DNA from 2 places in the Streptomyces sp. NPDC060049 genome. Region 1 is predicted to be linked to the other one. Evidence: riboswitches for the same ligand, from Rfam matches in the RefSeq annotation. Region 1 holds a riboswitch; the other holds the start of a gene.
What was found. A riboswitch is a leader RNA that binds a small molecule or an ion and turns the genes downstream of it on or off. The one in region 1 is predicted to bind cyclic di-AMP.
Positions count from the first base shown of each region.

Region 2: another riboswitch for cyclic di-AMP. It lies ahead of ACFWBY_RS00350 (transglycosylase family protein); the one in region 1 lies ahead of ACFWBY_RS22195 (peptidoglycan DD-metalloendopeptidase family protein).

Region 1 is NZ_JBHWVV010000011.1:189,858-195,057, reverse strand. Features, by position in the region: gene ACFWBY_RS22200 (tyrosine-protein phosphatase) at 89-895, opposite strand; cyclic di-AMP (ydaO/yuaA leader) riboswitch at 1,209-1,403, shown strand; gene ACFWBY_RS22195 (peptidoglycan DD-metalloendopeptidase family protein) at 1,408-2,502, shown strand; gene ACFWBY_RS22190 (winged helix DNA-binding domain-containing protein) at 2,863-4,014, shown strand; gene ACFWBY_RS22185 (SGNH/GDSL hydrolase family protein) at 4,162-4,947, shown strand; gene ACFWBY_RS22180 (MBL fold metallo-hydrolase) at 5,146-5,200, shown strand, end outside.
Region 2 is NZ_JBHWVV010000001.1:80,632-85,831, reverse strand. Features, by position in the region: gene ACFWBY_RS00365 (globin domain-containing protein) at 1-85, opposite strand, end outside; gene ACFWBY_RS00360 (cytochrome P450) at 211-1,473, opposite strand; gene ACFWBY_RS00355 (transglycosylase family protein) at 1,719-2,762, shown strand; cyclic di-AMP (ydaO/yuaA leader) riboswitch at 3,041-3,212, shown strand; gene ACFWBY_RS00350 (transglycosylase family protein) at 3,215-3,904, shown strand; gene eno (phosphopyruvate hydratase) at 4,201-5,200, shown strand, end outside.

The DNA of each region.
Region 1 (5,200 bases):
GTGCGGCGGGCCGTTGGTGGAGCGGGCCGGCGGGTTCGCGGGCGGGCCGCCGGGTCGGTGATCCGGCGGCCCGCCCGCCCCCGGGATGTCAGTCCAGGAGCCGGTCGCGGAGCCGCTCCAGGGTCTGGGGCGCGAGTCCGAGGCCCTCGGCGAGGTAGCGCTCCACCCCGCCCCACTCCTCGTCGATGGTTTCGAAGGCCGCGCTCAGATACGGGGCGCGGGCGTCGAAGAGCGGGGCCAGCAGCTCGGTCACCTCGGCGGTGCGGGGCCGCGCCGCTTCGCTGCCCCGGCGGACCCGGTAGCGGTTGTGGGGGGCGTTCGACTCCAGGTAGTCGGCGACGATGGCCTCGCGCTCGACGCCCAGCGCGAGCAGGGTGACGGCGATCGACAGGCCGGCCCGGTCCTTCCCGGCCGCGCAGTGCATCAGGGCGGGAACGCTGTCGTCGGCGAGGGCGTGCACCACCCGGCTGTGTTCGGCGGTGCGGGTCTTGATGATCGTGCGGTACGAACGCGACATCCGCGCGATCCCCTTGCCGTCCCCCAGGACCTCGCGGAGCTGGGCGAGGTCCCCGTCGCGGACCATCTTCCAGAACTCCCGGCCGTCGGCCGGGTCCGACAGCGGGATGTTGACGTTCCGCACGCCGGCGAGCTCCACGTCCGGTCCCTCCAGCGCCTGGTCGGCGCCGTTGCGGAAGTCGAAGACGGTGTGCAGCCCGAGCGATTCGAGGAATGCCGCGTCGGTATCGGTGGCATGCGCGAGATGTCCGCTTCGGAACAGTCGTCCCGTCTTGACCTGCCGGCCGTCCGTGGTCGGCAATCCGCCCACGTCACGGAAGTTGCGCACGCCGGCCAGAGTCGGCTCCGCGTGGGGGGTTCCGGGTATCAGCTGGGTCACAGGGGCTCCTCCGTGTCTTCGTCGTGAGTGTCCGAATTACGCTACTTCCGGCCAACTTGCCATAGCGAGGGGCGAGATCGGACACGTCCCCGTGAGCCAGATCATACGGTGACCGTGAGTGCCTGATCACGAATGGCGAATTGCCTTGCCGGGGCGGTTGTTGCAGGTGGGGAATGGACGGAGGGTGACCGGAATTCCGGCGGCCCGTCATCTTCAAGATTCTGTTGGGGAATTCATGACTTGTTCCCTGCGCCCGGCCTCGATTACGTTCGCGATCGATCCGGACGGACCGCCTAATCCTGCCGCCGACCGGAAACCGCACTCGACTATTCACGCGCGTGGCAGGAGCGGGGGAACCAGGTAAGCCGCTGTCCCGGATCTCCGCCGAGATCTTTACAACGGGACAGCTCGGGGTGAAGCCGTCCATGTGCAGTCCGCCGGCACATGGGAGGCCGGACATCTCCAGTCCGAACCCGACAGCTCACCTCGCAGGCGCCGGAGAGGAATTCGACATGCCTGCAACGGGTAAGCACCGCCGTCCGAAGTCCCGCTCGATATCCCGCGGTTTCGCGGCCGCCGGCACCGGTGGCGCGGCCCTTGCGCTCCCGCTGCTCGGGGCCGCCGGAGCCCACGCGGCCGGCGCCCCGGCCACCGCGCCCGCCGCCGTCCCGGTCCAGGCTCCGCAGGTTCCGGCCTCGCTCCGGGCCGCGCCCGCCGCCCCGCGGGTCACCCTTACGGTCTACACGGTGGTGCCCGGGGACTACCTCTCCAAGATCGCCGAGCGCCAGCACCTCAGCGGTGGCTGGCAGCGGCTCTACGCGGACAACCGCGAGGCAGTCGGCTCCGACCCGTCGCTGATCCACCCGGGCCTCAGGCTGACGCTCGGCGCGAAGGGCGCCGGCGAGAGCGCTCCGAGCCGCGCGAAGGCTCCGGTCGAGCAGTCCTCCGCCCCCGCCGGCTCCCCGGACTCCGCCGCCGACTCCTCCGCCGATTCCGCCTCCTACTCCTCCGGGGGCGAGGCCGGCATCGAGTCCGAGGGCGACGAGGCCTCCTCCGGCGACAACGGCTCGGGCCGGGGTGTGTCCGACGAGGCCGGGGCCCCGGCGGCGCCCGCTCCCGAGGCCCCCGCCGAGCAGGAGCAGGCCGCCGCGCCCGCTCCCGAGGCCCCCGCCGAGCAGGAGCAGGCCGCCGCGCCCGCTTCCGCCGGATTCGTCGCCCCGGTCAGCGGTGGCGCCTCCACCGCGTACAAGACGGCCGGCTCCATGTGGTCCAGCGGCTACCACACCGGCGTCGACTTCTCCGCGAGCACCGGCACCACCGTCAAGGCGGTCGGGGCGGGCACCGTCGTGTCCGCCGGCTGGGGCGGCGCGTACGGCAACGAGGTCGTCATCCGGCACGCCGACGGCAAGTACAGCCAGTACGCGCACCTCTCCCAGCTCTCCGTCTCGACCGGCCAGAGCGTCACCGCCGGGCAGCGCGTCGGCCTCTCCGGTGCCACCGGCAACGTGACCGGCCCGCACCTGCACTTCGAGATCCGCACGGGGCCGTCGTACGGCTCGGACATCGATCCGCTGGCCTACCTGCGGTCGAAGGGCGTCAGCATCTGAGCCGAGCCGGCCCGCCGCCAGGCCGTCCCTTCGGATCTTGCCGAGCCGGCAAGATCCGCAAGGGACGGCCTGGTGCTGTGTCCGGGAAGGTCCACCTGCCGCGGCACGAAGCCGTCTCCTTCGGATCTTGCCGGGCCCGCGACGCCTGGCACCGCACCTGGCCGCGTTGTCGGGGCGCCCCAGTACGTACCAGTACGCGGCACGGCGCCTCCGCCTTGCCATGCACGGCACCAGACGCCGCGGGCTCGGCCGCCACGATCCGAAAGAGACGACCTAAGCTGCTCGTCCGGCCTTCGTGGACGTCGCCGTCACCGGTCCACGAGACGGGGGACGAGGCGGCCACGGAACGGGGTTCACGGCATGAGGGTCACGGCAAGGGAGCTCAACCGCTCCACGCTCGCACGGCAGTTGCTGCTCGGGCGGGAGGCGCTCGGCGTCGGCGACGGGATCCGGCGGGTGGTCGCGCTGCAGGCGCAGCAGGCCGCCTCGCCGTACCTCGCCCTGTGGAACCGGCTCGCGGACTTCGACCCGGCCGAACTCGACGCGGCTTTCAGCGGCCACGAAGTCGTCAAGTCGACTTTGATGCGGATCACCCTGCACGCCGTGCACGCCGATGACTTCCCGGCGTTCCGGGAGGCGGTGCAGCCGGGCGTGCGGGCTGCCCGGCTGGGCGGGCGGTTCACGGCGTCGGGGCTGACCGCCGAGGACGCCGACGCGCTGGTGCCGCAACTGCTGGCCTTCGCCGACCGGCCCCGTACGGCCGCGGAGTGCCAGGAGTGGCTCGGACGGCGGCTGGGCGCGCCGCCGGAGCCCGGAGCGTGGTGGGGGCTGCGGCAGTACGCGCCGCTGCTGCACGCGCCCACCGCGCCGCCGTGGTCCTTCGGCGAGCGTCCCTCCTACATCGCCTTCCCGCACGGGACGACGCGGGCGGTGCCCGCGGACCCGGAGGCCTCCGAGGAGTCCCTGCGGACACTCGTCGTGCGCTACCTGGAGGGTTTCGGTCCGGCGTCGGTGGCGGACGTGGCGCAGTTCTCGATGGTCCAGCGGGCCAGGGTGAGGAAGGCGCTCCGGGAGGCCGGGCTCCGCGGCGCCGTCCAGCGGCTGGAAGGCCCGGACGGCCAGGAGCTGTTCGACGTTCCCGGCGCGCCCCTGCCGGACGGCGACACGCCGGCGCCGCCCCGGCTGATGGCCATGTGGGACAGCGTCCTGCTCGCCTACTCCGACCGCGCCCGGATCGTCCCGCCGCAGTACCGCAGGCTCGTCACCCGGGTGAACGGCGACACGCTGGCGGCCCTGCTGGTCGACGGGTACGTGGCCGGAGTGTGGCGCCCGGCGCGCGGGGGTGTGGAGGCGACGGCCTTCCACCCGCTGCCCGAGCCGGTCTGGGAGGCGCTCGCCGCCGAGGCCCGGTCGCTGACGGCCTTCCTCGCCGGTCGCGACCCGGAGGTCTACCGCCGGTACGGCCACTGGTGGGGCAAGCTGCCGAGCGCCGAGACCCGGCTACTCGTATGACCCCGGCGGGGCGGCGACCGGAGGGGGGTCGCCGCCCCTTCCGGCGCCGGTCCTTTATTCCTCGTCTGACGGGTGGTGAAGATCACGGTACGTAAGTCCGTGGCTACGGTCGCGTAGGTGGTCGCCCGGGGTGAAAGATGTGGTCCCGTGGCAGCGACGACGACGACACTCAAGACCATCGGCTCGTACGCGGCGATCGGGGACAGCTTCACCGAGGGCGTTGGGGACCCGGGACCCGGGGAAACGTTTCTTGGATGGGCGGACCGGCTGGCCGTACTCCTCGCCGATCAGCGCGACGAGCACGACTTCCGGTACGCGAACCTGGCGGTGCGCGGCCGCCTCCTGGACCAGATCGTGGCCGAGCAGGTCCCCCGGGCCAAGGAGCTCGCACCGGACCTGGTGACTTTCTGCGCGGGCGGAAACGACATCATCCGGCCCGGCAGCGACCCGGACGCCGTGGCCGAACGGTACGAGGCGGCCGTGCGCGACCTCACCGGAGCGGTCGGCCTGGTCGTCATCACCACCGGCTTCGACACGCGGGACGTGCCCGTCCTCAAGCACATCCGGGGCAAGATCGCGACCTTCAGCGCGCACGTCCACTCCATCGCCGACCGGTACGGCTGCCCGGTGCTCGACCTGTGGTCGCTGAAGTCCGTACAGGACCGGCGGGCCTGGGACGCCGACCGGCTGCACCTCTCGCCCGAGGGCCACACCCGGGTCGCGCTGCGCGCCGCGCAGGTGCTCGGCCTGGAGGTGCCCGCCGACCCCGACCAGCCCTGGCCGCCGCTGCGGCCGCGCGGGTCGGTGGACGTGACCCGCGACAACATCCAGTGGGCGCGCGAGTACCTGGTGCCCTGGATCGGACGGCGGCTGCGCGGGGAGTCCTCCGGTGACCACGTCGAGGCGAAGCGGCCGGACCTGCTGCCGCTGTAGAAGCGGACGGGGGCGCCCGGGCGCGAGGGGCGGGACGGGGGAGCGGGCGGGGCGGCACCGGGGGCGCGGAACACGATCCTCCGGGAACCGGGAACGGAACCCTTCGCGGACGCGTAGCGGAATCCTTCGGGAGTGCTGCGCGTTGGGAAGGTGGTAAGCCATGAGAACACCCTGCCCGCACCCCACCCAGGAGGCGCCTTGACCGGCTCCCGTCCCTTGCGTCCACGGCTGCGCGCCCTGCGGCCCGAAGCCT
Region 2 (5,200 bases), on a different contig from region 1:
GCCAGAAGAGGTGGGAGTAGAAGAACTTGACCGCGTGCTCGGCCCGTCTCTCCACCACCGCGAAGCTGCTTTTCAAGATCCTCACATCCACAAAACCGAAAGTAGGAATGCCGGGGAACGTGAGGTCAAGCCAGGGGTGATCTGCGGACAGCCGCGACGAACCACCCATAGGGGGTTATGGGTTACGGTCGGGACGCGGTCAGGGGCCCGTCATGCCCGGGGCCGGGACTCGGGGGTGAAGCGGACCGGCAGGGTGCGCAGGCCCCGCATGATGAGACCGCCGCGCCAGCGCAGCTCCGAGGGATCCGCGGCGAGTTCCAGGTCGGGCAGCCGGGTCAGCAGCGCGGCGAGGGCCGTCTGGCCCTCCAGCCGGGCCAGGGGTGCTCCCAGGCAGTAGTGGATTCCGTGGCCGTATCCGAGGTGCTGGTTGTCGCTCCTCGAGAGGTCGAGCGCGTCCGGATCGGCGAACCGTTCCGGGTCGCGGTCGGCGGCGGCGAGGACGACGAGGACGGGGTCGCCGGCCGGGATGTCCTGGCCGCCCAGGGTCAGCGGCTCCGTCGCGTAGCGCCAAGTGGCCATCTCCACGGGGCCGTCGTAGCGCAGCAGCTCCTCGATGCCCGTTTCCAGCAGGCCGCTCTCTCCGGCGGCGAGGGAGGCCTGGAGGCGCTCGCGCTGGTCCGGGTTGCGCAGGAGGGCGTAGGTGCCGTTGCCGATGAGGTTGATCGTGGTTTCGAAGCCGGCGAACAGCAGTACGAAGCACATCGCGGCGGCCTCGTTCTCGGTGAGGTGTTCGCCGTGGTCGCTCGCCCGGATCAGTCCGGAGATCAGGTCGTCGCCCAGGTCGTCGCGCTTGCGGTGGATCAGCTCGACGAGGTAGCCGCGGATCTGCTTGACCGATCGTGCCACGCCGCCGCGCGGGCCGCCGGCGTGCCGGATCATCATCCCGGCCCAGTCGCGGAAGTCGTCCTGGTCCTCCCGCGGCACTCCGAGCATCTCGCAGATGGCGTAGATGGGGAGCGGGAAGGCGAACTCGTGGATGAGGTCCGCCTCCCCCTTCTCCGCGAAGCCGTCGATGAGCTGATCCGTCAGCTCCTGGACGCGCCCGGTGAACTCGGCGACCCGGCGCGGGGTGAACGCCTTCGACACCAGCCGCCGGAGCCGGGTGTGGTCCGGCGGGTCGATGTTGAGCAGGTGCGTCATCAGCTCCGCCTTGCGCTCCCCGGGGATCCCGGTCTTGCCCTTGGCGTGCGCCGATCCCGCGTGGTGGACCGGGTTCTTGCTGAGCCGCTGGTCCGCGAGGGCCTGGCGGGCGTCCGCGTAGCGGGTGACCAGCCACGCGTCGACCCCGCTGGGGAGCTTGGTGCGGTGCACGGGCGCGTGCTCGCGCAGCCAGGCGTAGGCCGGGTACGGGTCGGTCGCGAACTCCCAGTCGAAGAGAGGGGGCGGCGGGGCGGTGGAGGCGTCTTCGTGCACGTTCCGACCGTAGCCGTGTTGCCCCGGCCTGCCGGACCGGCCGATCTCGGGCCGCACCGCTCCGAGACCTGCGACCCGGCGCTTCACCCACCAAAGCATCCCAAACCAGGCTGACCGGAAGTCAGTTCACGGCCGAACTTGTGACAGGCGTTCGAAGGCCGCTAGGTTCTGCCGTTACCCCGCCGTTATGCGAAAGGTGCAGCCTCATGCGTTCCGGGAACGGCCGCCACAGACGTCCCCGACAAGTGCCCGCACTTGTCGTCACCGCCGGAGTCGCCGGCTCCGCGCTGGCCCTGCCGCTGCTCGCCGCCACCGGCGCGAGCGCGGCCGAGACCTCCACATGGGACAAAGTCGCCGAATGCGAGAGCGGCGGCACATGGAGCGCGAACTTCGGCAGCGGGTCCTACGGCGGGCTGCAGTTCACCCAGGAGCAGTGGCAGAACGCCGGCGGGCACGACTTCGCCGTGCGCGCCGACCTCGCCAGCCGTTCCCAGCAGATAGCGGTGGCCGAGCGGGTGCTCGCCTCCCAGGGCCCCCAGGCGTGGCCGCTGTGCGGGGTGCCGGCCGGACTGACGCAGCAGGCGCCCGCCGCCGAGGTGGATCCGGGCCTGCCCAAGGGCGCCGCGTCCCCCGCGCCCGCCCCGTCCCGCCCGGACGACTCCGTGCCCTACCTCGGGACGGATACGCCGTCCACGGACTTCGGGGCGCCGACGCCCGTCGTCCCGGCTCCGGCCGCCTCGCCGTCCTTCCTGCTGCCGGACTACCCGCTCGGGGCGCCCAGCGGACTGCCCGTCATGCCCGACCCGGACCTTCCGACGGCGCCCCCCGGGCTCCCGGGCGACCCGACGGCTCCGACGAGCCCCACGGTCCCCACGCCCCCGCTCACGGACCCGACGGTGCCCGTGGATCCCACCGCGCCCACGGTGCCAGCGGACCCGACGGCGCCGGCGAACCCGGCGGACCCGACGGCTCCCCTCGCACCCGTCGCGCCGGTGGATCCGTCGGCCCCCGCGGTTCCCGGAGCTCCCGCCGACCCGGCCGCCCCGGCGGCCGGCGCGGCCGAGGGGGGCGGGAAGCACCGCGGCCCGGCCGCCGTCGAGACGCTCCTCGCACCTGATGCCGCGTCGGACCCGACGTACACGGTGCAGGCGGGCGACAGCCTGGCCGCGATCGCGGACGCCAAGGGTGTGAAGGGCGGCTGGAACGCCCTCTACGAGGCCAACGAGCAGGTCATCGGAGAGAACGCCGATTTCATCAAGCCCGGTCAGAATCTGGATCTAACCGACTAATAAGGGCAGTTAGAGCGCCCGGAAACAGTTGATTGTCCGTTTTCTGTAAGTGAGACATGTGTCTCTTCCGGTCAACTGGCGTGTCCGGTCCGAAGGGTTCCGCAAACCCCGCTCCGACCTGCGCAAACGTCGGCGGTAAGAGTGCAAGTAGACCCGTTTCTCCCCGATGTCCCTCGTTGAACATCGGGGAGAGACCTGTCTACCTTCTGAGTCGCCCGCCACCGCGGGCTCCTTCGACCGCATCGCCGAATCCTGCCGGCGGACGGAGGGAACACTCGTCGCGTAAAGCGCCGAAGGCAGGAGCGGGGGAACCAAGGTAGGCGCCGGAACCGGCCGTTGAGAGACGGTCAAGGAACCGGCTAGGGGTTAAGTCGAGCGCTAGGTCGCTCGGCCGGGCACTCACTCGCCCGAACCCGACAGCTCACCTCGTAGGCGTCGGTGAGGAGAACTCCATGCTGATTTCCGGCAAGGGCAAGCACCGTCGCGGTTCCAAGGCCGTCCGCATCGTGACGCTCGCGGGTGTCGCGGGTGTCGCCGTCGCGGCGCCGCTGATGGCCGCGGGCACCGCTTCCGCCGCGACCGCTTCCGAGTGGGACCGCGTCGCCTCGTGCGAGTCCGGTGGCAACTGGTCCATCAACACGGGCAACGGCTACTACGGCGGCCTGCAGTTCTCGTCCTCCACGTGGGCCGCTTACGGCGGCAAGACGTACGCCGCGCAGGCCAACCAGGCCTCCAAGTCGCAGCAGATAGCCATCGCCGAGAAGGTCCTCAAGGGCCAGGGCAAGGGCGCCTGGCCGTCCTGTGGCGTGGGCCTGTCGAACTCGTCCTACACGGGCGGGGCCACCGACACCCCCAAGCCGAAGGCCGAGCCGAAGAAGCAGGAGAAGAAGGCCGAGCCGAAGAAGGAGACCAAGCGCTCCGAGGCCCCGACCACCCGCTCCGAGCGCCCGGCCGCCGCGCCGAAGACCGAGGCCCCCAAGACGGGCAACGGCTCCTACGAGGTCAAGTCCGGCGACACGCTGGGCAACATCGCCGCGGCGAACAACGTCTCCGGCGGCTGGGAGAAGCTCTTCGAGCTCAACAAGGACATCGTCTCGGACGCCGACCTGATCTTCCCGGGCCAGAAGCTGAAGCTCAGCTGAATCCCGCGGTAACGGCGGCGAGGCCGCCGTCCGCACCACGCAGAACTCCCACCGCCCGGCGCGCAACCCCCTTCGCGCCGGGCGGTGCTGTGTGCCGGGTCCGGGCCGAAGACAGGCCGGGAAACCCTGATGATCAAGGGCCCTATGTCCCGTAAGAGGGGCATTCAGGCCCTTTTTCGTCCCAGGACCCGGGCGGTCGGACGGCCGAGTGCCCGGATCCGGTTAGGCTCTAAGCGGCAAGGCCATCCCACGGCCTGACACGCCACCGCACACTCAGCGTCACATCCCAGAAGGAGATGCTCGTGCCGTCCATCGACGTCGTCGTAGCCCGGGAAATCCTGGACTCCCGAGGCAACCCCACGGTCGAGGTCGAGGTGGGCCTCGACGATGGCAGCACCGGCCGTGCTGCAGTCCCGTCCGGCGCCTCCACCGGTGCATTCGAAGCAGTAGAGCTCCGTGACGGTGACCCCGACCGTTACATGGGCAAGGGCGTCGAGAAGGCCGTCCTCGCCGTCATCGAGCAGCTCGGCCCGGAGCTCGTCGGCTACGACGCCACCGAGCAGCGCCTGATCGACCAGGCCATGATCGACCTGGACGCCACCGAGAACAAGGCCTCCCTCGGCGCCAACGCCATCCTGGGTGTCTCCCTCGCCGTCGCGCACGCCGCGTCCGAGGCCTCGGACCTCCCGCTCTTCCGCTACCTCGGCGGTCCGAACGCGCACCTGCTGCCCGTTCCGATGATGAACATCCTCAACGGTGGGTCGCACGCCGACTCCAACGTCGACATCCAGGAATTCATGATCGCCCCGATCGGCGCGGAGTCCTTCTCCGAGGCCCTTCGCTGGGGTGCCGAGGTCTACCACACCCTCAAGAAGGTCCTGCACAACAAGGGCCTCTCCACGGGCCTGGGCGACGAGGGCGGCTTCGCGCCGAACCTGGAGTCGAACCGCGCCGCGCTCGACCTCATCGTCGAGGCCATCAAGCAGGCCGGCTACGTCCCGGGCCGAGACATCGCGCTCGCGCTCGACGTCGCCGCGTCCGAGTTCTACAAGGACGGCAAGTACGAGTTCGAGGGCCAGTCCCGCTCGGCCGCCGAGATGACCGAGTACTACGAGGAGCTCGTCTCCGCGTACCCGCTCGTGTCCATCGAGGACCCGCTGTACGAAGACGACTGGGCCGGCTGGAAGACCCTCACCGACAAGCTGGGCTCCAGGGTCCAGATCGTCGGCGACGACCTCTTCGTCACCAACCCGGAGCGTCTGGCCCGCGGCATCGAGGAGGGCTCCGCCAACGCCC